One region of the Dactylosporangium sp. NPDC051087 genome, then DNA from elsewhere that is predicted to be linked to it. Evidence: riboswitches for the same ligand, from Rfam matches in the RefSeq annotation. Region 1 holds a riboswitch; each other region holds the start of a gene.
The links. Region 1 has a riboswitch for cyclic di-AMP ahead of ACZ6TV_RS00040 (C40 family peptidase). Riboswitches for the same ligand answer to the same signal wherever they lie in the genome.
Positions count from the first base shown of each region.

Region 1 (4,034 bases):
CCATGCTGGAGCGCTACCCCGACAGACGGTTCGCCTTCTGCGGCGCCGACACCGACCACCTCAGCGCCATGCGCGCGCTTCGCCGATTGGCGACGGCAACTGCTCGAAGACCGTCCCGATCCGACAGCTAGGTGCCAGCCGACAAGGGGATGAAGGTGCTTGGTAGTCGGAGCCACGACGGTGAGCACCACAGATCGTGGGGTCTGGGGCTCGGGCCCCAGGCTGGAATGGCGAAGGACCCCCGGTTCGCGCTTTCCGCGAACCGGGGGTCCCCAGGTCCGAGCGGGTGAAGGGAATCGAACCCTCACTGTCAGCTTGGGAAGCTGATGTTCTGCCATTGAACTACACCCGCGAGCGACGCCTACTGTACCGAATCCGCGGGCGTCGTGCACGGACCATTCCGGCGGGCCCTGGGAACTCGGGCTAAGCGGTCGCGCCAGAGGGTCTTGGTGGAGGTGAGGGGCGAGTCGCGTTGGACGATCATCGCTACCTCGATGGTGAGGGCGTAGAGCTTCCAGTCCACGCGTTGGGCTGCGCGCATCTGCAGGGCGAGGGCGGCCACGACCAGGGGATCCATGACCGGGGCGGCGTGGCCTGAGAGGTACGCCTCGTCGGAGGTGTCCTCGGCGGGGAAGCTGTGCAGCGCGTAGCGGCCGTCCCGGTCCAGGTCGTGGCGTTTCGGGGAGGGGAGGATGAAGCAGTAGAGGCCCTCATCGGTGATGACGGGCATCACGGGGTGGACGCGGGGTCCTCCGTCGGGGCGGATGGTGGCCAGGTAGCCCATGCCGGGGCCGTACTGGCAGATCAGGGTGCGGATGGCCGTCGCCAGGAGGGGCTCGGCCGCGGAGAATGATGCCCACGTCGCCATGCCTCCAAGTTACTCGTACACGTGTACGAAAAGTGTGTGATTCCACGAATGAAGGACAATGGTCCGGTGGGTGACACCGACGCGCTGATCGACCTCCTCCGGCAGTTCAACCTCGAGGCGGACCGGTTCGTGGAGGTGTTCACGCGGGCGCACGGGCTGCACCGCACGGACATGAACGCGGTGGCGTACATCTGGCGGGCGGCGGAGGAGGACACGCCGCTCACGCCCGGGGAGCTGGCCAGGACGTTGCGGTTGAGTCCGGCGGCGACGACGGCGTTGCTGGACCGGCTCGAGCGGGCCGGCCATGTCGAGCGGCGGCACGACATGGCCGATCGGCGGCGGGTACACCTGGTGATGCGGCCGCCGGCGAAGGACCTGGCGCAGGCGTTCTTCGCGCCGCTGGGGCGGCACATGCGCGGGGCGCTGGAGGAGTTCGACGAGGACGAGCTGGCGATCACTGCAAAAGTCATCAAAAAGATCAACGAGGCGACCGCGAGGGCCGCCGAAGAGGCGGCGTAATAGGGTCGACAGCGTGCTGCTCTCCGACCGTGACCTGACAAAAGAGCTCGCCGACGGCCAACTTCGGCTGGAGCCCTTCGAAAAAGACCTGGTCCAGCCGTCGAGCATCGATGTGCGGCTCGACCGCTGGTTCCGGGTGTTCAACAACCACCTGTACACCCACATCGACCCGGCGACGCAGCAGGACGATCTCACCGCGATGGTGGAGGTCGAGGACGGGCAGCCGTTCGTGCTGCACCCGGGTGAGTTCGTGCTCGCCTCGACGCTCGAGGTGATCAGTCTCGGCGATCAGCTGGCCGGGCGGCTGGAGGGCAAGTCGAGTCTCGGGCGGCTCGGGCTGCTGACGCACTCGACCGCGGGGTTCATCGACCCGGGGTTCTCCGGGCACGTGACGCTCGAGCTGTCCAATGTGGCCAATCTGCCGATCATGCTCTGGCCGGGGATGAAGATCGGGCAGCTGTGCATCTTCCGGCTGTCGAGCCCGTCGGAGCACCCGTATGGCTCAGAGGTCTACGGCAGCCGGTATCAGGGCCAGCGCGGCCCGACGGCGAGCCGGTCCTACCAGAACTGGAGGACCTGGCCCACCGCCACGTAGGAACCGGAAGCTAGCCGACCCTGCCGTAGCCGGCGATCGGTGCGCTGTCGATCTTCTTCATGCGGACCACGTCACCCGAGGTCGGGGCGTGGACCATCCAGCCGCCGCCCACATACAGGCCGACGTGGTGCAGGTCGCTGTAGAAGAAGACGAGGTCGCCGGCCTTCAGGTCGGCCCGGCTGACGCGCTTCGTGTCCGAGTACTGCCACTTCGTGTAGTGCCGCAGCGTGTGGCCGGCCTGCTTCCACGCGTACAGCGTGAGGCCGGAGCAGTCGAACGTGTTGGGACCCTCGGCCGCCCACACGTACTTCTTGCCGATCTGCTGGCAGGCGACCTGCGCGGCCTTCGCGGCGTCGCCACCGGAGTATTCGACCGGGCAGGCGACGGGGCGCAGCTCGCCGGTCGCGCCGCTGGACCCATACGCCTTGGTGCGCATGTCGTTGAGCTGCTTGATCTCGGCGTTGATGGTGGTCTCTTTGGCCGCCATCTCGGCCTCGGCGGCCTTCTGGGTGGCGATCAGCTCGTCGAGCGGCTTCTTCTGGTCGTCGAGGACCTTCTTGCTGTCCATGACGTCCTTGATGCCGGCGGCCTCGTCCTTGGCCAGCATGTTGAGCATGACGAGCTGCTCGGCGAAGGTGTCCGGCGAGCCGGTCGTCATCAGCGCGTTGAAGCTGGAGACGCGGCCGGTCTTGTACTGCAGGACCGAGAACGCGCTGACCCGCAGGAGGGCGGTGTCGACCTGCGCCTGGAGTGGGTCGATCTGGTTCTTGAGTGCCGTCTGCTTCGCAAGGTTGGCCTTCAGCTCGCCCTTGAGCTGGTTGTGCTGCTCGATGATGGGCTCGACTTCATTCCACTTCTTGTCGATCTGCGCTTCGAGCTCGGCCGGGGTCGGGTCCGCCTTGGCGACTCCGGTGATCCCGACGGCGAGCGACAGACCGCCGAGTGTAGCGACGAGGAGCCGAACCAGACGGTTGGGCCGCATCGAGGAGATACTCCTTCTTCCAGCCGCCTACCGGGTTAGCTGACGGGTTCGGACGGGAAGGTCGTCCTACCGCGACCGTGTCGCGGATTCACCCCAAATGGCGCAGGTGGGTCCCCGGTTCAAAAATTTGACTCGGCGGTGCCGTCTGGCGCGCCCGTGCTGGGCGCGGACATCCATCCGACCGGAAATCACGGTATGGCGACCGCTCCCAACGGGCAAGTCGATCCACGATTGTTGTCCGAATTGGGCGAAAAGTCAGGCCACTCCGGTGACATACACGTCATCAATTGCACCGATGAACTGGTCGTTGTTCGCACTGGTTCCCTTGCCACCAATACAGAGTGGATCCGGGTTCACTATGGACAGTGACGGAGGGATCGGTGATCTTCCCTTGATCTGACCGTCGACAGCCACTGTGAGCAGGGCGTCACTGCGCGAACACTCGATTCGGTGCCACCGCCCGTCGGCCACGGTCAGCGACGCGAGGGCTACGTAAATGGTAGGTCCAGAAGTGCCGACAATCACACAACTGGGATACCCCGCGGCGCCGTCGACCTGCAACTTGAACTGACTGTCACCAACCGAGAACCCTTTTTGCAGCACATTGGCGCCCTTGGAAGTCTCATGCGGCGCTACGAGCACACTGGCGCCATAGGTGAACGCGCCGCTTCCTGGATTGAGGAATTCCGCGGGGCCACTCTGCAGGATGGCGCGGGCACAACTCTCCGCACCGTAATGCTCACACGGCTGCGGAAAACGCACCGCGAGTCCGCCGTTGTGCGGCACCGTGGACAGCTCCCCGCCGACCTTGCGGACCCGTAGCGGCAGCCTGCCCGCGCCGTCCAGGACCGGGCCGATGACGCCGGCGTCGAAGGAGTACCGGATGCCGGTCGCCGGATGCGTGGCGGCTGCCGGCGCCGAGGCCGGCTGGGCCGCCTCGGTCGGCACGGCGGACACCGAGCCACGACCGGAGGACGGCGGGGCCGATGGCGTCTCGACAGGCACCCGGCGAGCCGCGCAGCCACTGGCCGCGACCACCGAGACAAGCGCAAGCAGAACGGGGGGCCACA
Region 1 is NZ_JBVJIJ010000001.1:1,674-5,707, forward strand. Features, by position in the region: tRNA gene ACZ6TV_RS00020 (tRNA-Gly) at 282-352, opposite strand; gene ACZ6TV_RS00025 (pyridoxamine 5'-phosphate oxidase family protein) at 362-868, opposite strand; gene ACZ6TV_RS00030 (MarR family winged helix-turn-helix transcriptional regulator) at 935-1,387, shown strand; gene dcd (dCTP deaminase) at 1,401-1,982, shown strand; gene ACZ6TV_RS00040 (C40 family peptidase) at 1,993-2,964, opposite strand; cyclic di-AMP (ydaO/yuaA leader) riboswitch at 2,973-3,112, opposite strand; gene ACZ6TV_RS00045 (LamG-like jellyroll fold domain-containing protein) at 3,220-3,912, opposite strand.

Region 2 (6,159 bases), on a different contig from region 1:
GCGAGGGGGTCCGGTGCGAGCCTCGTCCACAGCAGGACGCTGGTCGGCAGCGGGTCGCCGGAGCCGACGCCGACGGTGAACGGCGCCGGGTCCCAGCTCGCGCCGAGCGCGGCCGCCGCGGCGTGCGCCGCTCCCGGCCCGAGTCCCTGCATCAGCGGCCAGGCGACGCCCATCGCGCCGGCGCCGGCCGCCGCCCGCAGCAGTGTCCGTCGATCGAGTCGCATCAGGATCCTCCCGTGAGCACGCCGAAGGAGATCGCGTCGGCGTAGCCGTCGTTCGAGGTGCCGCCGGCCCTGCTGAACACGACCTCCACGCGGACGGTCCGCGCCCCGGCGGGCACCGCGCCGGCCGTGGCGCGGCGCAGCAGCCCGGTCGCGTTGCCCCGGTCGGCCGCGGTCACCGCCGCGAGGCTGACGACGCCCAGGGAGCCGCCCACGCTGTTGAGGAACGTGGCGGTGCACGACGCCGTGTCGTTCTGGTCCGCGTAGCCGCCGAGGTACGCGCCGAACTCGTATTGGGTAGCCCCGCCCGGCAGCGGCACGGCCTGGGTCATGCGGCTGCGTGCGCTGGTGCCGCCGCCGAAGAAGTTCGCGCCGCGGTTCGCCGGTCCCGGGCCGGTCGGCGTCGGGTAGCCGGCGGTGCCGTAGGCGATGACGGCGGGGCCGCCCTCGGCGACCGTCCATCCGGTCAGGCCGGCTTCCGCTCCCGGGTTGGTCAGCAGGTTCGTGGGCTGGGTGGTCAGCACGAGGGAGACGCTGTCGGCGTAGCCGTCGTTGGAGGTGCCGCCGTCGCGGGTGAACAGCAGCACGGTCCGCGCGGTGCGGCTGCCGGGCGGGACGACGCCGGACTGGGCGCGGCGCAGCAGGCCGGTGGTGTTGCCGCGGTCCGCGGCGGTGACCGGCCCCAGCACGCAGACGCCGAGCGGCAGGCCGGTCGCGGACAGGAACTCCACCGAGAGTCGCGCGCCGTCGTCCTGGTCGGCGTAGCCGCCGAGCCAGCCGGCGCAGTCGAACGTCGCCGTCCCGGCGTCGATCTGCGCCGTCCACGGCAGCGTCACCTGCTGGCGCAGCCGGGTCCTCGGCGCGTTGCCGCCACCGGCGAAGCTCGTGCCTCGGTCGGCCGGGCCGGGACCTGTCTGGGTCGGGTAGCCGGTGGCGCCGTACGCGATCACCGCCGCCGCGCCCTCGATCGTGGTCCAGCCGGTGAGGCCGGTCTCGAATCCGCCGTTGGCGATCAGGTTCTGAGTCTGCACGCGCACCCACCGTTACTGTTAAGAAGGTGGTCTATATCGTCAGGCGTGAATCTAACATCGAACAAGATCGAACAGAAGGCTTCGGTGTGACGCGCGGCTGAACACGCGGGCTATTCGAAGTCGGCCGCCGTCATGCCCTCCGGATGACCGGGCGGCCACTGCACGAGCTCGATGCGGTAGCCGTCGGGGTCGGTGAGCCACGACGTGAACATCCCCCCGCCGTGATCCGTCGGCGGCTCGGCCGTCACACCCCTGCCCGCCAGCTCGGCGACGGTGGCGGGCAGGTCGTCCACCTGCACGACGAGATGGTTGACCGCGCCGGTGTCCCCGACCGGCCGCTCGGGGTCGTGCACCAGCTCCAGGCTGACGAACGGGTCACCGGGCAGCCGCAGCATCGTCAGGCTGCCGAAACCCGTCCCGGGGACGTGCCCGACCCTGGCATACCCGACGGTGGTGTAGAAGGCGAGCGAGCGGTCCAGATCTGTGACCCGCAGCCCCAGGTGCAGCATGCGCATGTCCGGCAGGCTACCGCGATGTGCTACAAACCCTCCGAACACGGGGGAGGCATCAGCATGCGTCGGTATTTCGTGGTGCTCACAGCACTGGCCGTCGGGGTGGCCGGCTGCGGATCGGGCGACTCGAAGGGCTCGCCGGCCACGGCGGCGGCACCGTCGAAGCCACCGCCGCCGAAGGTCGCCGGGAAGCTGCTCGTCACCGGCGGCAACGGGCTGAAGCTGCTCACCCAGGAGGCCGACGGGCACATGTCGATCGCGCCGTTCGACGTGCCGCGCTCCGACGACTTCGACTACGAGCTCTCCGCCGACCACAAGACGTTCTTCTACCGCAGCGGCAAGGTCGTGACCGCACGGACCATCGCCGACGGCAAGGAACGCCAGATCGCCGCCGACGCCTTGCCGAGGAGCCTGTGCCTGCGCGTCTCGCCGGACGGCAAGCGCGTCTCGTTCCGCCGCGCCGAGGACCTGGTCGTCGCCGACCTCGCCGGCAAGGCGACCGTGCTCGACAAGGTCAAGAAGGAGAAGTACACCCTGGGCGGCGTCACCCAGGTGAGCGCCACGTCCGAGCTGGACTGCGGCGAGTGGCTGGACGACACGCACGTGAAGTTCGACCGCCGCAAGAGCATGCCGCAGCAGGTGTCGGTCGAGATCACCGACACCACCACCGTCGTCAAGGCCGACACCACCACCGTCGCGGTCCTCGGCGGCAAGACCCCGAAGCTGCTGGACTCGCCGAAGATGTGGCACCCCACCGCCGTGTGCGGCAAGCGGGTCGCGGTCTCCATCGGCTCCGCGAAGGAGGCCCTGCACTTCAAGGAGCGCACCGGCGACGCCGACCTGACCAAGGACGGCGCGTTCCACGGCGCCGACACGATCCTCGCGGGCACGACCGTCGGCGGCAACAGCCTGCTCTTCGTCCCCGGCACCTGCCGCCCGGTCCTCTACACCACCGAGACCCGGACCTTCCAGACCGTGGACCCGGCCACGCGGGCCATCGGCAAGGACCCGATCCTCACCCTGCCCTCCGGCGGCATCGACGTGCGACTGTACGACGACCCGGAGACCTGGCAGCCGGCACCGGACAGCGAGGTGCTCGCCGCTGTCGTCGACAAGCAGGTCGTCATCGTCGACCTCAAGGCCGGCACCGCGTCGCTGGTCCCCGCCGACAACCTCGACGCCTCCTCGCGGGTCATCGCCTGGCTGTGAGGTCGGCAGCCGGGCGTGCCGGTGCCGTCGCGTCTATGATCCTTGGACTTTCACGACCACGAACGGGGAGGCGCGCGTCATGCGCATGCGCACGATGACGGCGGCACTGGTCCTTGCCCTCGCGGCCGGACTGAGCGGGGCCTGCGGCACCGACGCCGGTGAGGCGGGCAAGAACGCGGCGCCGGCCGGTGGCGCCGCGTCCGGTGCCGCGACAGGTGCCGCGTCGGGCACGGCGTCGGGCACGGGGGCGGGTGCCCCGTCCGGTGCGGCGGCGAGCCAGCCGGCCGGTGTGAAGGGGGACTCGGAGCGGATCTGCAAGGCCGTCATCGCGGCCTTCGAGGCCGAGAAGACGCAGCTGCTCGAGGTGCTCCTCAAGTTGGCGACCGCAGAGGACCAGGCCACCAAGGACAAGGCCAAGGCCGACGGGGCGGCGCTCGTCGAGCGGCTCAAGACGGCCGTCGACAAGGAGACCGCGACCGCCGACCCGAAGCTGAAGGCGGCGCTGCAGGCGCTCGTCGGGACCCTCGGCAGGATGCTCACCCCGGAGGGCGTCGCCGACCCGGACTTCGAGAAGAAGCTCGACGCGGCCACGGCCGAGGCGTCCACCTACTGCCCGGGCCTCGACGCGGCGTAGCGACAAGCACGACGGCGGGCGCCCCGCCTCAACGGGGGAGAGGCGGGGCGCCGTCGGTGCCGACTTGCGGAGGAGGTCAGCCCGGGCGGCCGTAGCCGTAGAGGCTGTCGATGTCGATCGGGGCGACCTTGACGACGGTGCGGCTGTTGGGGGCGTGGATGATCTGGTTGTTGCCGATGTAGATGCCCACGTGGCCGAGGCCGTTGTAGAAGACCAGGTCGCCGGGGACCAGCTGGCTGCGGGAGATGTGGCGCACCTTGCCCCACTGCTGGGCGGCGTTGTGCGGGAGGGTCACGCCGGCGGCTTTCCAGGCCATCATGGTCAGGCCGGAGCAGTCGAAGGTGTTCGGGCCGGCGGCGCCCCAAACGTACTTCTTGCCGAGCTGGGCCCAGGCGTAGTTGACCGCCTTGCCCGCGTTGCCGGAGACCGCCGGGGGCTTGCCCGGGTTCGTCGCCGGGGCCGTGGTCTTGGGTTTCGCGGCGGCCGCCGCGGCGGCCTCGGCCTTGGCCTGCAGGGCGTCGAGCCGCTTGATGTCGCCCTCGATCTTCTTGCGGCGGGTGGCCAGTTCGGTCTTCTGCTGGCTCTGCGCGGCGAGGGTCTCGTTGAGGCGGCGCTGCTCGGCGTCGAAGGTGTCCTTGGCCGTGCTGTAGGCGGTCAGGTCGCGCTGCTGGCTGCGGGAGATCTGCTGGAGCGTGCCGACCCGGCCGGTGAAGGCGTCGGTCGAGCTCGCGCCGAGCATGAGCGACAGGGTGCCGAGGTTGCCGCCGGACTTGTAGGCGTTGACGGCGAACGCGGTGGCCTCGTCCTGGGCGGCGTCGAGGTCGGCCTGCAGGGGCACCAGGTCGGACTGCAGTTTCGCGATCGCCGCCTGGGTGGCCTCGAGGTCGCCGTTGACCTTGTTGTACTGCTCGACGACGAGCTCGACCTCGTTGTTGCCCTTGTCGATCTGGGCCTGGAGCTCTTCCGGGGTCGGGTCCGCGCGTGCGGCACCGGCGGGCGCGATGAGCGCCGCCACCGCCAGCGCGACGACCGCGGTGCGCATGGTCGTGCGTCCGTTGAACACGGCACAGTCCTTCTTCGCGGACCGCCTACCGGGTTAGCTGACGGATTCGGGCGAGAAGAAGGCGCGCCCTACCGCGCCCCGGTGTGGCGGTGTGGCGGGCGCGGATTCACCCCATGGGACAAACCCCGGATGGTTCCCCGGCTCGTCGGCGAACGCCCGGACAGCGGGCGCGGCAGGCGACTCGGCGGCGGCTGCCCGGGCCGCCCCGGCGGGGCGACGACGTCCGGCAGCCAGCACAAACGTAACCGCGCGGAAGAGCAAAGGCGCTCGATCTAAGGCGGACTTAACGCAGACCCAAGGCGGCCCTGCGGACGACCCAGAGCAATTCGACACATTTCCAAAAAGCGTGCTGGTTCTGGAGGCGGCGGCGCTGTTAGCCTGAGGCAACGCAGAATTGAAAGGTTTCAATTCCTAACGTGAAGGACACCGCCATGTTCGTTCACAATCGCGTCGGACAATGCGTGGCCGCCGCCGTCCTCGCAGTCCCGATCACCGTCGCGGCGACCGCCGTGGCGACCACTCCGGCCGCCGCCGCGGCCGGCCAGATCGCCGTCGCCGACCTCCGCGTCGACAACACCGGCGACCCGCTCGGCACCGACAACACCCGGCCCGCCCTCAGCTGGCGGTTGTCCGCGACGGCCAACGGCGAACGGCAGACCGCCTACCGGATCCTCGTCGCCAGCACACCCGGCCGGCTCAGCCCGGGCAGCGCCGACGTCTGGGACAGCGGCAAGGTCGGCACCGGCACCTCGATCGCCGTGCCGTACGGCGGGCCCGCTCTGCAGCCCGCCCGCGCCTACCACTGGGCCGTGCAGGCCTGGGACGCCGCCGACCAGCCGTCCGCGTGGAGCGCCCCCGCCCGCTGGGAGACCGGCCTGTTCGGCACCCAGGACTGGAAGGGCGCGCAGTGGATCAGCCCCGACACGTCCACCACCGCGGCGCCGATGCTGCGCGCGACCTTCACGCTGCAGAGCAAGGCCGTGGCGAGCGCACGGGCCTACGTGCACGGGCTCGGCTTCTACGAGCTGCGGCTCAACGGCGCCAAGGTGGGCGACCAGGTCCTCGCGCCCGCCAACACCCCCTACGAGCGGCGCAACCTGTACAGCACGTACGACGTCACCGCCGCCCTGCGCGCCGGTGGCAACGCCGTCGGGTTGTGGCTCGGCGACGGCTACGGGCCGCGGTTCAGCCCGTACGGCTTCCGCTGGACCGGCCCGAGACAGGCGATCCTGCTGCTCGACGTGACGTACACCGACGGCACCCACCAGACCGTCGTCAGCGACCCGTCGTGGAAGTGGCAGACCGGCCCGATCACCGCCAACGACATCTACGCCGGCGAGACCTACGACGCCCGGCTCGAACGCACCGGCTGGGACCAGACCGGCTACAACGACACCGGATGGCGCGCCGTGCGGACCGTCGCCGCCCCGTCCGGCCCGCTGACCGCGGCGACGCTGCCGCCGATGCGGGTCGTCGCCACCCGCCCGGC
Region 2 is NZ_JBVJIJ010000006.1:244,129-250,287, forward strand. Features, by position in the region: gene ACZ6TV_RS14095 (alkaline phosphatase D family protein) at 1-224, opposite strand, end outside; gene ACZ6TV_RS14100 (hypothetical protein) at 224-1,252, opposite strand; gene ACZ6TV_RS14105 (VOC family protein) at 1,363-1,767, opposite strand; gene ACZ6TV_RS14110 (hypothetical protein) at 1,825-2,973, shown strand; gene ACZ6TV_RS14115 (hypothetical protein) at 3,053-3,607, shown strand; gene ACZ6TV_RS14120 (C40 family peptidase) at 3,684-4,670, opposite strand; cyclic di-AMP (ydaO/yuaA leader) riboswitch at 4,678-4,831, opposite strand; gene ACZ6TV_RS14125 (family 78 glycoside hydrolase catalytic domain) at 5,102-6,159, shown strand, end outside.
Region 2: linked by a shared signal. The riboswitch ahead of ACZ6TV_RS14120 (C40 family peptidase) and the one ahead of ACZ6TV_RS00040 (C40 family peptidase) in region 1 are both predicted to bind cyclic di-AMP.

Region 3 (6,159 bases), 330 kb from region 1:
ACCGTCATGATCACCACGCTGCCGCGCCCGCTGCTGGCCGCGTGGAACACGTTCGTCCTCGACGAGCACGCCCGCGCGTCCGTGCCCGGGATGGCCGTGCTCTATGAGCGCCTCGTCAACGCCAACCCCGGCGCCCCGGTCTTCTATCTCTCGACCGGCGCGTGGAACGTCGCCGCGACGCTCACCCGGTTCCTTTCGCGGCACCTGTACCCGGCGGGCCCGCTCCTGCTGACCGACTGGGGGCCGCAGCCCGACCGGTTCTTCCGCTCCGGCCAGGCGCACAAGCGAGCGTCCCTGGCGCGGCTCGCCTCGGAGTTCCCCGACGTCCGGTGGCTGCTCGTCGGCGACGACGGGCAGCACGACCCGGAGATCTACGCGGAGTTCGTCGCCGAGCACCCGGACAGCGTCGCGGCCGTCGCGATCCGGCACCTCTCGCCGACCCAGGCGGTCCTCGCCGGCGGCTTCCCGACCACGGTCGAGAGCACCCGCCGCCTGCCGTCCTCGTCCTTCGCCGCGGGGCGCTGGCTGCGGGCGCCGGACGGCGCCGGCCTGTGGCGCCTCCTGCGCGACACGGAGATCCTCTGACTTAGTAGCCATGGCTACTATAGCCATGTACTGTTTCTCCCATGAGTGGTCCGACTCCTGGGTTCCTGGTCTGGCGGCTGTCGATGAAATGGCGGGTCGCCGTCGACCGTGCCCTGGCGCCCGTCGGGCTCACCCACGCGCAGTATTCGCTGCTCGCCACCCTCTACGGGCTTGCCGGCACGGAGCGGCCCAGCCAGAAGCGGCTCGCCGACCACACCGGTCTCGAGCCGCTGTACGTGTCGAAGCTGGCCCGGACCCTGGAAGCGGCCGGGCTGCTCGACCGGCTCCCCGACCCGTCGGACACGCGGGCGGTGCAGCTGGCGCTGACCCCGCGCGGCCACGAGACCACCGGCCGGGCCGTCGGCATCGTCCGCGACCTCATGGAGCAGCTCCTCGCGCCGCTGCCCGCCGATCGCCGGTCAGCGTTCGTCGACGACCTCAACGCCCTACTCAAGGAGACCCCGTGACCACATTGAACGGCCGCATCCTCGGCCAGGCCGAACGCGCCACCCGCGCCGTGCTCGACCGCCTGCTGGAGCGCACCGGCACGACGTTCGAGCAGTGGGTGGCGATCAACCTCACCCATGGCGAGCGGCTCTCCCGCGACGACCTCGTCGCCCGGATGGTGACCGGGCTGCGCACCGACCCGGCGCTCGTCGCCGCCGTCGTCGACGACCCCGCGCTGTTCACCGGGGACATCTCGCTCACCGCGCTGGGCCAGGAGCGCTACGACGAGATCAGTGCCGGCATCGACGGGATCACCGCCGCGCTGTACGGCGACCTGACCCCCGAGGAGCTCGACATCGCGGGCCGGGTGCTGCTGCACGTCACCGACCGGGCCAACGCGCTGGTCTAGTTGCTCAGCCCTAGTTGCTCAGCCCTAGTTGCTCAGCCCTAGTTGCTCAGCCCTAGTTGCTCAGCCCTAGTTGCTCAGCCCTAGTTGCTCAGCACGGCGGCTCTGGGAGCGCCCACCTTGGCGACGATCTCCGCGAGCACCCGCTCCGACTCGTCGTGCGGGACCTGGCAGGTGCCGGCCGCGAGATGGCCGCCGCCGCCGTACTGCAGCATCACCGAGCCGATGTCGGTCGGGGACGTGCGGTCGAGGATCGACTTGCCCACCGCGAACACCGTGTTGAGCTTCTGCTTGCCCCAGATCACGTGGATGGAGACCCGTGCCTCGGGGAACATGGCGTACACCATGAACCGGTTCCCGGCGTAGATCACCTCCTCGTCGCGGAGATCCACGACGACGACGTCCCCCTCGACGTGGCTCACCCGCCGCAGCTGGTCCACGAAGAGCTCCTGCTGCTCGCGGAACAGCTCGGCGCGCTCGGCCACGTCCGGCAGGTCGAGGATCTCCTCGACGTCCTGATGATCGATGCACGCGTCGATGAGCTGCATCATCAGCTGGTAGTTGGAGATCCTGAACTGCCGGAACCGGCCCAGCCCGGTGCGGCTGTCCATGAGGAAGTTCAGCAGCGTCCAGCCGACCGGCTGCAGGATGTCCGTGATGTCGTACTGCGCGGAATCGGCCTTGTCGACCGCCTCCATCAGCTCGTCCGACACGTTCGGGAAGCGCGGGGCGCCGCCGAAGTGGTCATAGATGACGCGGGCCGCGGACGGCGCCTCGGCGTCGATGATGTAGTTGCTCTTCTCGCCCGGGTTGCGCAGCGTCTCCGAGTGGTGGTGGTCGAAGACGAGATGGGCGCCCGGCGCGTAGGGCAGGTTCGTCAGGATGTCGTTGGGCCCGATCTCGGCCGTGCCGTCCTGGACGTCCTTCGGGTGCACGAACGTGATGTCGCCGATGAGGTCCAGGTGACGCAACAGGACGGCACACACCAGACCGTCGAAGTCGCTGCGCGTCACGAGTCGGTGCTTCACTTCGGTTTCCCCTCACGCTGCGTCGGCCGGTCGACAGTTGCCCTATCGGCCGGCCGTCCGCTGACGTGAGGGCTACAGCATGGACAGGTGCACGTGGTTCGTGTGGTCGCTGGAGGGGTCCCCGCCGACGCCGCTGTAGTGGTGCCAGCCGACCGCGGGTGTCCACACCTGTTTGAACCAGATGACGTACATGACGCCCAACCGGTCCGCGTTCTTCACGAAATAGGTCGCCAGGTTGGCCCCGTAGACCTTGTCCTCCCCGGCCGCGACCCCGCCGAAGCCGGACTTCGCCTGCACCGAGAAGTCACACGCACGGCCCTTGGGGTGCTCGTACGGACCGCTCGGCCGGTAGCAGGAGACGAACCGCTTGAAGCCCGCACCCTGCGCCTGCTGCATCGCGTGCAACGTCCGCATCGTGATGCAGCCGCTGGTCGTGGGGTCGTTCTGCTTGCAGCTCTCGGCCGACCAGCCACCGCTGGAGTTGCGCGGCGAGGGGGCGGCGAACGGCAGGTTGGCGGAGACGAAGCCGTTGCTCGGGCCGCCCGCCTGGGACAGCCCCTTCTCGGCTTCCTTCTTCTTCGCGGCCATCACGGCCACCTGCTCCTGCTGGAGCTTGACCTCGCCCTCGAGCGCGGCCTTCTGCGCCGCCTGGTCCTTCTTCAGCTGGTTGAGGTCGCGCAGCAGGTTGTCGTTGTGCCGCGCGATCTCGTCGATCGACCCGGCCCGCTCCGCGAACCCGGTCGGACTGCCCGAGTCCATCAGCGCCACGAACGTGCTCAGCGGCCCCGTCTGATACGCCGCCACGGCGATCGCGGACACCTGCTCGGTGACCCTCGCGAGCTCCGTCTCGGTCGCGGCGAGCTTGGCGGTGAGATCGGCCTGGCTCTTCACCGAGGCGTCGAACTTGTCCTTCGCCTCGATCCACGCGCGGGTGCTCTCGTCGAGGACCTGAGCGAGCGTCGCGTTGGATCCTTCGTCGCCCGTGTCGTCACCCGGCTCGGCGCCGGCGGGCGCGGCGGCCACCGCGCACAGGGCGACCGTCGTCATGGCCGTCACGGCCGCCATCAGGGCGGCGGAAATCCGCCGTCCGGGATGTCGTGATGACATCTGGCTCGTTGTTCCTTCCGTCGGCCGCCGACCGGGTTAGCTGACGGGTTCGGGACGGAACGATCCCTACCGCGGTCACCCGCGGATTCACCCCAGTTACGGTTGGGTCCCCGATTCGCCGGGTTCGCACCGGCGATTAGGCGGCAGTCCTGTCCGGCGCCGCGGGGGCGGCGCCCTGTCGGACGAGACCGACGGCCAGCCTACCCAGGGCTATTCGCCCGCGCAGCGCACCGATTGTGCGCCGCTGTGACGCACCTCTCGAAACGGTGCCATCCCAGCAGGTCGCCTAAGCCTGCCAAAAGAAAACCACGTGACGCAAATCACTGAATCGATGCTGCGCGTTGCGCAACCGCCGTCGTTCTACGCAACCCGGTGATCGCTCAGCGTCACTGCTGACCTGCTCTTCTTCGAACACGCCAGCTCTTTTTCGAACACGAACGGGTGCGATACCGGGCATTGTGCTTGCTGGCTCCCCGGTCGGGTACGGGTCCTGGTTGACGCGCTTGCGTGGCTTCGCGCGGGTGCTCTTCGTCGATCGTTTCGTCGATCCGTTTCGTTGATCGGCCCATTCGTTGATCGACCTCTTCGAGCAACTCGCGGACTTCCAGCCGACCGAGATCAACCGATCGGAGCAGGAATACGGACTGCAGGACCGCTCGACCACGTTCTCAGACGCCATCGAAGAGCTCAACGGCAAGATTTCCAACACGACGCTCACCCACGTCCTCGGCGACATGAACCACAGCGCCCAGGCGCCCTGTGGGGTGCCGCCGACCGCGGACTCGACCCAGTTCTGCTGGAACGACGAGGACAACGACGGCACCACCTGGATCCCGCAGGGCATCACCGGCTCGTGGGACGCCGACGCCGACGGCCGCTGGAACGGGCACCGGGTCATCGCGGCCACCTGGTATGACGACAAGGGCCGCGACGGCACGAACCGAGGCAGCCGCATCACGTTCGTCAACTACGACGACTCCGGCAAGCCGGAGTACCGGCACGTCCTGCTCGTCGTGCCCTTCCGCAACGGCAACAACTTCCAGGCCGTGAAGTCCCACGTCGGCGGCATCGCGTGGGTCGGCCACCACCTGTACGTCGCCGACACTTACGCCATCCGCGTCTTCGACCTGCACACCATCTGGCGCACCAGGGCCGACGCGTCGCGCAAGAAGATCGGCATCCACGACAAGAAGGCCTACGCGGCGGACTACCGGTACGCGATTCCGCAGATCGGCTACTACACGCCGCAGGTGCAGCCGCCGGACCGCCGGCTGCGCATCTCGTCGATCAGCCTCGACCGCAGCAGCTCACCGAACTCCCTGATCACCGCCGAGTTCAAGAAGGATCTCGGCGGCGTCAACTCGCCCAAACCGGCGAACGCCCGGATCGTCCGCTGGGACCTCGACAAGGACGGCAAACTCACCGGGTCCAGTGCCGCCTACGTGACGTCCCGCGCCAACATCAACGGCGCCCTCACCATCGGCGACGGCCCCGATTTCGTCCTGAGCACCAGCGAGTACGGCCGCCGACCCGGCTGGCTGCACCGCGCGGACATCGGCTCCTCGAACCAGCACACGAAGGTCCTGCTCGGCGGCCCGGAAGACCTTTCCTACCAGCCCCAGGGCAAGCGGGTCTGGACCCTGACCGAATACAACGGCAGACGCACCGTCTTCGCCATCCCGCTTTCCTCGATCGGCAACGCGTGACCTGTGCTGCGCCGCTCGACGGCGAGCCGCGGGGCGGGTGATCCCCACCCGCCCCGCACCGTCGGTGCGCAGAGGTTCTGCGCCTTCACTCTGCGGTGATGTCGACGCCGCTTCGCCGCGTCGCTCAGGCTGATCGGACGGGGGTCGGCGCCTTGGCCACGGCCAGGGCCGCCGGGATCGGGGGCGCCGAGGCGCGGAAAACTGCCGCGCATCGCGCAGGCGATGACCACGTCATGGACGACGCTGAAGGCCGTGATCATGGACGAGACGCCCGCCGCGTGAGCGTCTGACCTCGGCGGGTGAAAGCATTCGATGCTGCCCGACAAGGCCGCCTCCCACACCGGGGCTCTGCCGTGTCGTGCCGGTCACCCGACGGGCAGATGTAGGCGGCCCGAGCCGCCGGGATGGCGCGCGGAAGCGCGGAAGCTGCCGCGCGTCGCGCAGGCAGTGCGCCGCTCGCGGCGCATTGGGGGTGCGGGGTGAGAATCCCCCGCCCCGCGGCCGCGCCGCGGAGAGGCACAGCGGCTTAGGGAAACCGTAAAGATTGTTCATTAATTGATGTTGTTGGTGCTGTTGAGGGCCGCGGGCTGGTCGGATGGACGGAGTCGAGCTGAACGGAAGTGATCTGGTGTCCAGAGTGCGTCTGCTTGCGGGGCTGGCCGCGACCGCCGTCGTCGGTGGTGTCGTCGCCGTCTTCAACATGCTGCCGGCGTCGGCAGCCTCCTGCTCGCCCGCGTGGCAGGCGTCGTCGGTCTACACCGGGGGCGCGACCGTGTCGCGGAACGGGCGCAACTTCCTCGCCAAGTGGTGGACGCAGAACGAGGCGCCGCCCGGGAACACGGGAGTGTGGCAGGACCAGGGGGCCTGTGGCGGGAGCACG
Region 3 is NZ_JBVJIJ010000001.1:331,140-337,298, forward strand. Features, by position in the region: gene ACZ6TV_RS01565 (App1 family protein) at 1-585, shown strand, start outside; gene ACZ6TV_RS01570 (MarR family winged helix-turn-helix transcriptional regulator) at 627-1,052, shown strand; gene ACZ6TV_RS01575 (hypothetical protein) at 1,049-1,441, shown strand; gene ACZ6TV_RS01580 (DHH family phosphoesterase) at 1,522-2,451, opposite strand; gene ACZ6TV_RS01585 (coiled-coil domain-containing protein) at 2,539-3,513, opposite strand; cyclic di-AMP (ydaO/yuaA leader) riboswitch at 3,583-3,726, opposite strand; gene ACZ6TV_RS01590 (hypothetical protein) at 4,146-5,279, shown strand; gene ACZ6TV_RS01595 (glycoside hydrolase family 19 protein) at 5,908-6,159, shown strand, end outside.
Region 3: linked by a shared signal. The riboswitch ahead of ACZ6TV_RS01585 (coiled-coil domain-containing protein) and the one ahead of ACZ6TV_RS00040 (C40 family peptidase) in region 1 are both predicted to bind cyclic di-AMP.

Region 4 (6,159 bases), on a different contig from region 1:
CTACGGTCTGGAGGACGGTCGCGAGCACTCGCTGACCGAGGTCGCGAGCCGGTTCTCACTGTCCCGCGAGCGCATCCGCCAGCTGGAGATCCAGGCCCTCGGCCGGCTCCGCGAGCTGGCCCGTGCGGAAGGCCTCCAGGCCGCCTAGCCGACAACGACGCCGCTACCGAAACCCTGCAGCCCCTGACCGGACCGGTCGGGGGCTGCTTCCACATCGTGGGACGCTTAGGTCTCGTTTAGGTCACTGATCGTCACGCTCGGTGTCCGGCGCGGTGGGCACGCTCCCGGCGCCCCGGACGCTCCCCGCCCACCCCGCGGTTCCTCCGTGCCGGTGACGCTGCGTCAGTACGGGTCGCCGCAGACCTTCCAGGTGCCGGCGTCCTTCGTCAGCTGGAAGGTGTGCGCGTCCCGCCCGCCGCCGGCGTAGGAGATGTCCGCCGTGATCGTGGCCGTCTCCCGCCCGTTGCTGTTGCTGTACCCGCCGCCCCAGTGCACGTCGTGCGAGACCGGTTTGCGCCGGTTGACCACCTCGGCGAAGGACGGCTGCTCGTAGCGGGACCGCGTCGCGTCGCACAGCCGGTCGTAGGCCGCCGTCAGGTCCCCGGCCTGCAGGTCGGTCAGGAACGCCGAGGTCGCCTCGCCGGCGGCCTTCGTGGCGCCGTTGAAGAAGAAGAACGCGCCCGCGCCGCCGCCGCAGCAGCACAGGGCTGCCAGGACGGCGACGACGGCCAGCACGATCTTCGCCGAGCTGCGGCGGCTGCGCGGTTGCTCCACGGCCGAGATCTTAGGTTCGCCGTGCCACCACGAACAGTCGCGGAAACGGCAGGATCGTCCCGAAGGGTTCGCGGGGGTACCGCTCGCGCAGCGCGGCCGCGACCCGGGCACGGAACTCGTCGAGCTCCGCACCGGACAGCGCGTCGAAATACGGGCGCAGGCCGGTCCCGCTGAACCATTCGAGGACCGGGTCCTCGCCCGGCAGCACGTGGAAGTAGGTCGTCTCCCACGCGTCGACGGTCAGGCCGAGCCCGGCGAGCGTCCGCACGTACCAGGACGGCTCCCGCACCGGCGTCGCGCCGCGCGGCCCGAGCCGCGCGGGTCCCAGGACGTCCTCGGGGAGGATGGGCCCGCCGGTCGGGACCTGGAAGGCCAGGGTGCCCCCGTCGTCGAGGGCCGCGGCGAGCACCGGCATGAGCGCGGCGTGGTCGCCGACCCACTGCAGCGAGGCGTTGGCGACGATGACGTCCACGGAGCCGCGCTGCGGCCGCCACCCGGCGATGTCGCCGAGCTGGAACGACAGCTGCGGCGTGGCGAGCGGGGCGGCGTCGGCGAGCATCTCGGGGGAGGAGTCGATGCCTAGCACCGCCGCGTCCGGATACCGCTCGGCGAGCGTCGCGGTCAGCGCGCCGGGCCCGCAGCCGAGGTCGACGACCGCGACCGGCGCGGTGGTCCGGATGCGCGCGACGAGCTCGTGGAAGGGCCGCGCCCGCTCTTCGGCGAAGCGGCGGTACTGCTCGGGATCCCAAGAGGCCATGCCCCAATCTTGCCGGGCATGGCCTCTGGAGAGAGGACGGGACTACCTGACGCGGCCGAAGCCCCGCAGGTTGCTCCGGTTGGTCGAGGACACCTGCACGGTCTTGCCGGTGGTCGGCGCGTGGATCATCTGCCCGTTGCCGATGTAGAGCCCGACGTGCGTGATGTTGCTCGTGGAGGAGCCGAAGAAGACCAGGTCACCGGCTGCCGCATCGGCCTGTGAGACGCGTGCGGTGCCGCGGTACTGATCCTGGGCGACCCGGGGGATGCTCTTGCCGGCGGCCTTCCACGAGGCCGACGTGAGACCGGAGCAGTCGTAGCTGCTCGGCCCGGCCGCACCCCACTTGTAGGGCTTGCCGATCTGGTTCCACGCGAAGGTGACGGCCTTGCCCGCCACGCCGGACACGGCGGGCGGGGGACCGGCGGGCTTCGTCGCGGCCGTGGTCTTGGTGCTGCCGGCCGCGGTGGCCCGGCGCTTGAGGTCCTCGAGCTTCTTGACGTCGCCCTCGATCTTCTTCTTCTTGACCTCGAGCTCGGCCTTCTTCGCGTTCTCCGCGGCGATCGTGTCGTCGATCTTCTTCTGCTCGTCGGCGAGCTCCGCCTGGGCCACCTTGAGCGCCCCGATCTCCGCCTGCTGGTGCTTGTTGATCTGCTGCAGGGTGGAGAGCTGGTCGATCAGCGAGTCGGAGGACTGCGACCCGAGGATGACCGACAGCGTGGCGAAGTTGCCCGAGGTCTTGAACGCGGCGACCGCGAGCACGTCGACGTTGGCGGTGGCGGCGGCCGCGCTGTCCGCGAACGGCTGGAGCTTCTTCTGCAGCTCGGCGTTGGCCGCCTGGGCGTTGGCGAGCTCTTCGTTGACCTTGTTGTAGGCCTCGACCGTCGCCTCGAACTCGTCGCCCACCTTGTCGAGCTGGGCTTCGATCTCGGCGAGCGTGGGGTCGGCCTTGGCGACACTCGCGGGCGCCACGATGACCAGCGACACGGCCCCGATGATCAGGGTGCGCAGCAGGGATCGTCTGGCGCGGTGTCCGACGGACAAGGGATGACCCTTCTTCACCGACCGCCTACCGGGTTAGCTGACGGGTTCGGGCGGGAAGAGTGCGCCCTACCGCGGCTTCGCGGATTCACCCCAAGGAACCTGGGTCCCCGGCTCGCACAGCGCCGTGACGGCGCTCGATTCGGCGGCGCTTGCCGGCGCCGCCCGGGCTGGGCGACGGACTGCCGGGCAGGCCGGACCTAACTTAACGTGATCACCAGCGAAGCGAAACCCGCGCGAGTTGTTCAATATCTATTACCCCAAAAGTCCGTATCACCACGGGTTGTCGCTCCACATCGGACGGTGACACAACACGGAACCGAGTGTTGACGGACACATATTTGGGGCTTGATTCTGCTCTGGAACCCGGTTAAATACACGTAACTTTATTCACCGTCGATGCACATAGTTCGCCCACTCCGAACACCCCCGGAGGAGCGTCACCGGATGTTGCGTGTCCAGAACCTCGAGGTCGTCTACGACGACGTGATGCTGGTCCTGCGGGGCGTCAGCCTGCAGGTCCCACCAGGACGCATCGTCGCGCTGCTCGGCGCGAACGGTGCGGGCAAGACCACGCTGCTGCGGGCCCTGTCGGGCCTGCTCGGCGTGCACGACGGCGCCGTCACCAAAGGCGCGATCACCCTCGATGACAGACCCATCCACCGGCTGCGACCGGCCGCGATCGTGCGGCGGGGCGTCTCGCAGGTGATGGAGGGGCGCAGGACATTCGCGGAGCTCACCGTCGAGGAGAACCTGCGGCTCGGCGCCCACACCCGCCCCAAGGGCCGGGCCGAGGCCATGGACCGCATGTACAGCCTCTTCCCCGTCCTCGCGCAGCGCCGCGGCAGCGTCGCCGGCTACCTCTCCGGCGGCGAGCAGCAGATGCTGGCGATGGGGCGGGCGCTCATGTCGGACCCGGCGTACCTGCTGCTCGACGAGCCCAGCCTCGGCCTCGCGCCGCGCCTGGTGGAGCAGGTCCGCGACCTGATCGTGCAGATCAACCGGGCCGGCACCGGCGTGCTGCTGGTCGAGCAGAACGCGACCATGGCGCTGTCCATCGCCGAGCACGGATACGTGCTGGAGACCGGCAAGGTCGTGCTCGACAAGCCCGCCGCCGAACTGCTCGCCGACGACGACATCCGCGAGTTCTACCTGGGACGGGCCGAGCGGTCCTTCCGCGACGTGAAGCACTACAAGCGCCGCAAACGCTGGCTGTCATAGGAAATCAGGAGTCGCCGTGCTGCGTTTCGAAGACGTCCGGCTCAGTTTCGCCGGCGTCAAAGCCATCGACGGTGTTTCGTTCACCGTCGCGGACAACGAACTCTTCGCCGTCATCGGGCCCAACGGGGCCGGGAAGACGTCGATCTTCAATGTGATCTCGGGTGTGTACCGCCCGCAGCAGGGCAGGGTGCAGCTCGGCGACGTCGAGCTCACCGGCCTGCGCCCCGACAAGGTCGCCAAGCTCGGCGTGGCCCGCACCTTCCAGAACGTCGAGCTGTTCCAGCACCTGACCGTGCTGGAGAACCTCATGCTCGGCCGGCACCACCACATTCGCTACGGCACCCTCGCCGCCATCGCGTGGCTCGGCCGCGCCCGGCGCGAGGAGATCGCCAACCGGGCCGTGGTCGAGGACATCGTCGACTTCCTCGAGCTCGCCCAGTGGCGCCGCCTGCCGGTGGGGCTGCTGCCGTACGGCGTGCAGAAGCGCGTCGAGCTCGGCCGGGCCCTGGCGATGGAGCCGAAGCTGCTGCTGCTGGACGAGCCGGTCGCCGGGATGAACCTGGAGGAGACCGAGGACATGGCCCGCTTCATCCTCGACGTCCGCGAGGAGCTCGGCATCCCGATGATCCTCGTCGAGCACGACATGGGCCTCGTCATGGACCTCGCCGACCGGGTCATGGTCGTCGACTTCGGGGTGCCCGTCGCCACCGGCACCCCCGCCGAGGTGCAGAACAACCCCGACGTCCTGCGCGCCTACCTGGGCGAGGTGGAGGCGGCATGACCGGCCAGCGGAGCGGCTCGGGCCGGTCATCAGGAGATCAGTCTGCGGTCAGGCGCCCGGAACGAAGTGAGGACGCATGACCGGCCAGCGGAGCGGCTCGGGCCGGTCATCAGGAGATCAGTCTGCGGTCAGGCGCCCGGAACGAAGTGAGGACGCATGACCGGCCAGCGGAGCGGCTCGGGCCGGTCATCAGGAGGTCAGCCTGCGGTCAGGCGCCCGGAACGAAGTGAGGACGCATGACGATCGCTGATCTGGTGAAGCAGCACGCGGAACGTACCCCGGACGCCGTCGCGCTGCGGGAGAAGCACCGCGGCATCTGGCGCGAGATCACCTGGCGTGACTACTGGAGCACCGCGGAGACCGTGGCCCGGGCGCTCAGGTCACTCGGCGTGCAGCCCGGCGACCGGGTCGCGATCCAGTCGGAGAACCGCTCCGAGTGGCTCTTCGTCGACGTCGCCGCCGTCGCCGTGCGGGCCGCGACCGTCGGGCTCTACCCGACGAACCCGCCCGACGAGGTGCGGCACATGCTCGCCGACTCCGGCGCCCGGGTGCTCTTCGCCGAGGACCAGGAACAGGTCGACAAGGCCCTCGCCGTCCTTCCCGACTGCCCGGACCTCGAATGGATCGTCTACCTCGAACCCCGGGGCATCCGCGGCCGGTACAAGAACCCGAAGCTCATCGCGTGGAGCGACCTCCTCGCGTCGCACGCGGACGACGGCCCGGTCGAGCTCGCGTCGCAGCCCGGCGACGTCGCGACGCTGATCTACACGTCCGGCACCACCGGGCGGCCCAAGGGCGCGATGCTCACCGTCGCCAACGTCGACTTCGCCATCCGGGTCCTCATCGAGGGCGGCGGCTTCTCCGACCCGCCGCCCGGGCCGGGTGACCTGACCCTGTCGTACCTGCCGCTGTGCCACGTCGCGGAGCGGGTCTTCACGGTCTGGTTCAACGCCGCCGCCGGCGTCACCGTGCACTTCGGTGAGTCGATCGCGACCGTGCAGGCCGACCTGCGCGAGGTGCAGCCGACGATCCTGTTCGGGGTGCCGCGCATCTGGGAGAAGATGATGGCCGGCGTCACGGTCCGGCTGGCCGGCGCGTCGCCGGTCAAGCGGGCCAACGCGCGGCTCTGGCTGCGGGTCGCCGACCGGATCGGCGCCACCCTGGAGGCCAACGGCGGCCGGCACACCGCGGGCAGCCGCCTGCGGTACGCGATCGGCTGGCTGCTGTGCTACCGGGCGCTGAAGGAGCGCATCGGGGTCCGCCGGGTCCGCTACGCCGCCAGCGGCGCCGCCCCCATCGCCCCCGACGTGCTGCGGTTCTTCATGGGCATCGGGGTGCCGATGTTCGAGGTGTACGGCATGACCGAGAACACCGCGATCAGCACCGCCAACCGTCCCGGCCGGGTCAGGCTCGGCACCGTCGGCGAGGCGCACCCCGGTGTCGAGATCCGCATCGCCGACGACGGCGAGATCCAGACCCGGCACCCGGGCACGTTCGCCGGCTACTTCCGCAACCAGGCGGCGACGGACGAGGCGATGACCGCGGACGGCTGGCTGCGCACCGGCGACGTCGGCGAGCTGGTCGACGG
Region 4 is NZ_JBVJIJ010000007.1:30,346-36,504, reverse strand. Features, by position in the region: gene ACZ6TV_RS14945 (sigma-70 family RNA polymerase sigma factor) at 1-148, shown strand, start outside; gene ACZ6TV_RS14940 (Rv0361 family membrane protein) at 343-774, opposite strand; gene ACZ6TV_RS14935 (methyltransferase domain-containing protein) at 785-1,531, opposite strand; gene ACZ6TV_RS14930 (C40 family peptidase) at 1,574-2,572, opposite strand; cyclic di-AMP (ydaO/yuaA leader) riboswitch at 2,580-2,727, opposite strand; gene ACZ6TV_RS14925 (ABC transporter ATP-binding protein) at 3,017-3,790, shown strand; gene ACZ6TV_RS14920 (ABC transporter ATP-binding protein) at 3,807-4,571, shown strand; gene ACZ6TV_RS14915 (AMP-dependent synthetase/ligase) at 4,808-6,159, shown strand, end outside.
Region 4: linked by a shared signal. The riboswitch ahead of ACZ6TV_RS14930 (C40 family peptidase) and the one ahead of ACZ6TV_RS00040 (C40 family peptidase) in region 1 are both predicted to bind cyclic di-AMP.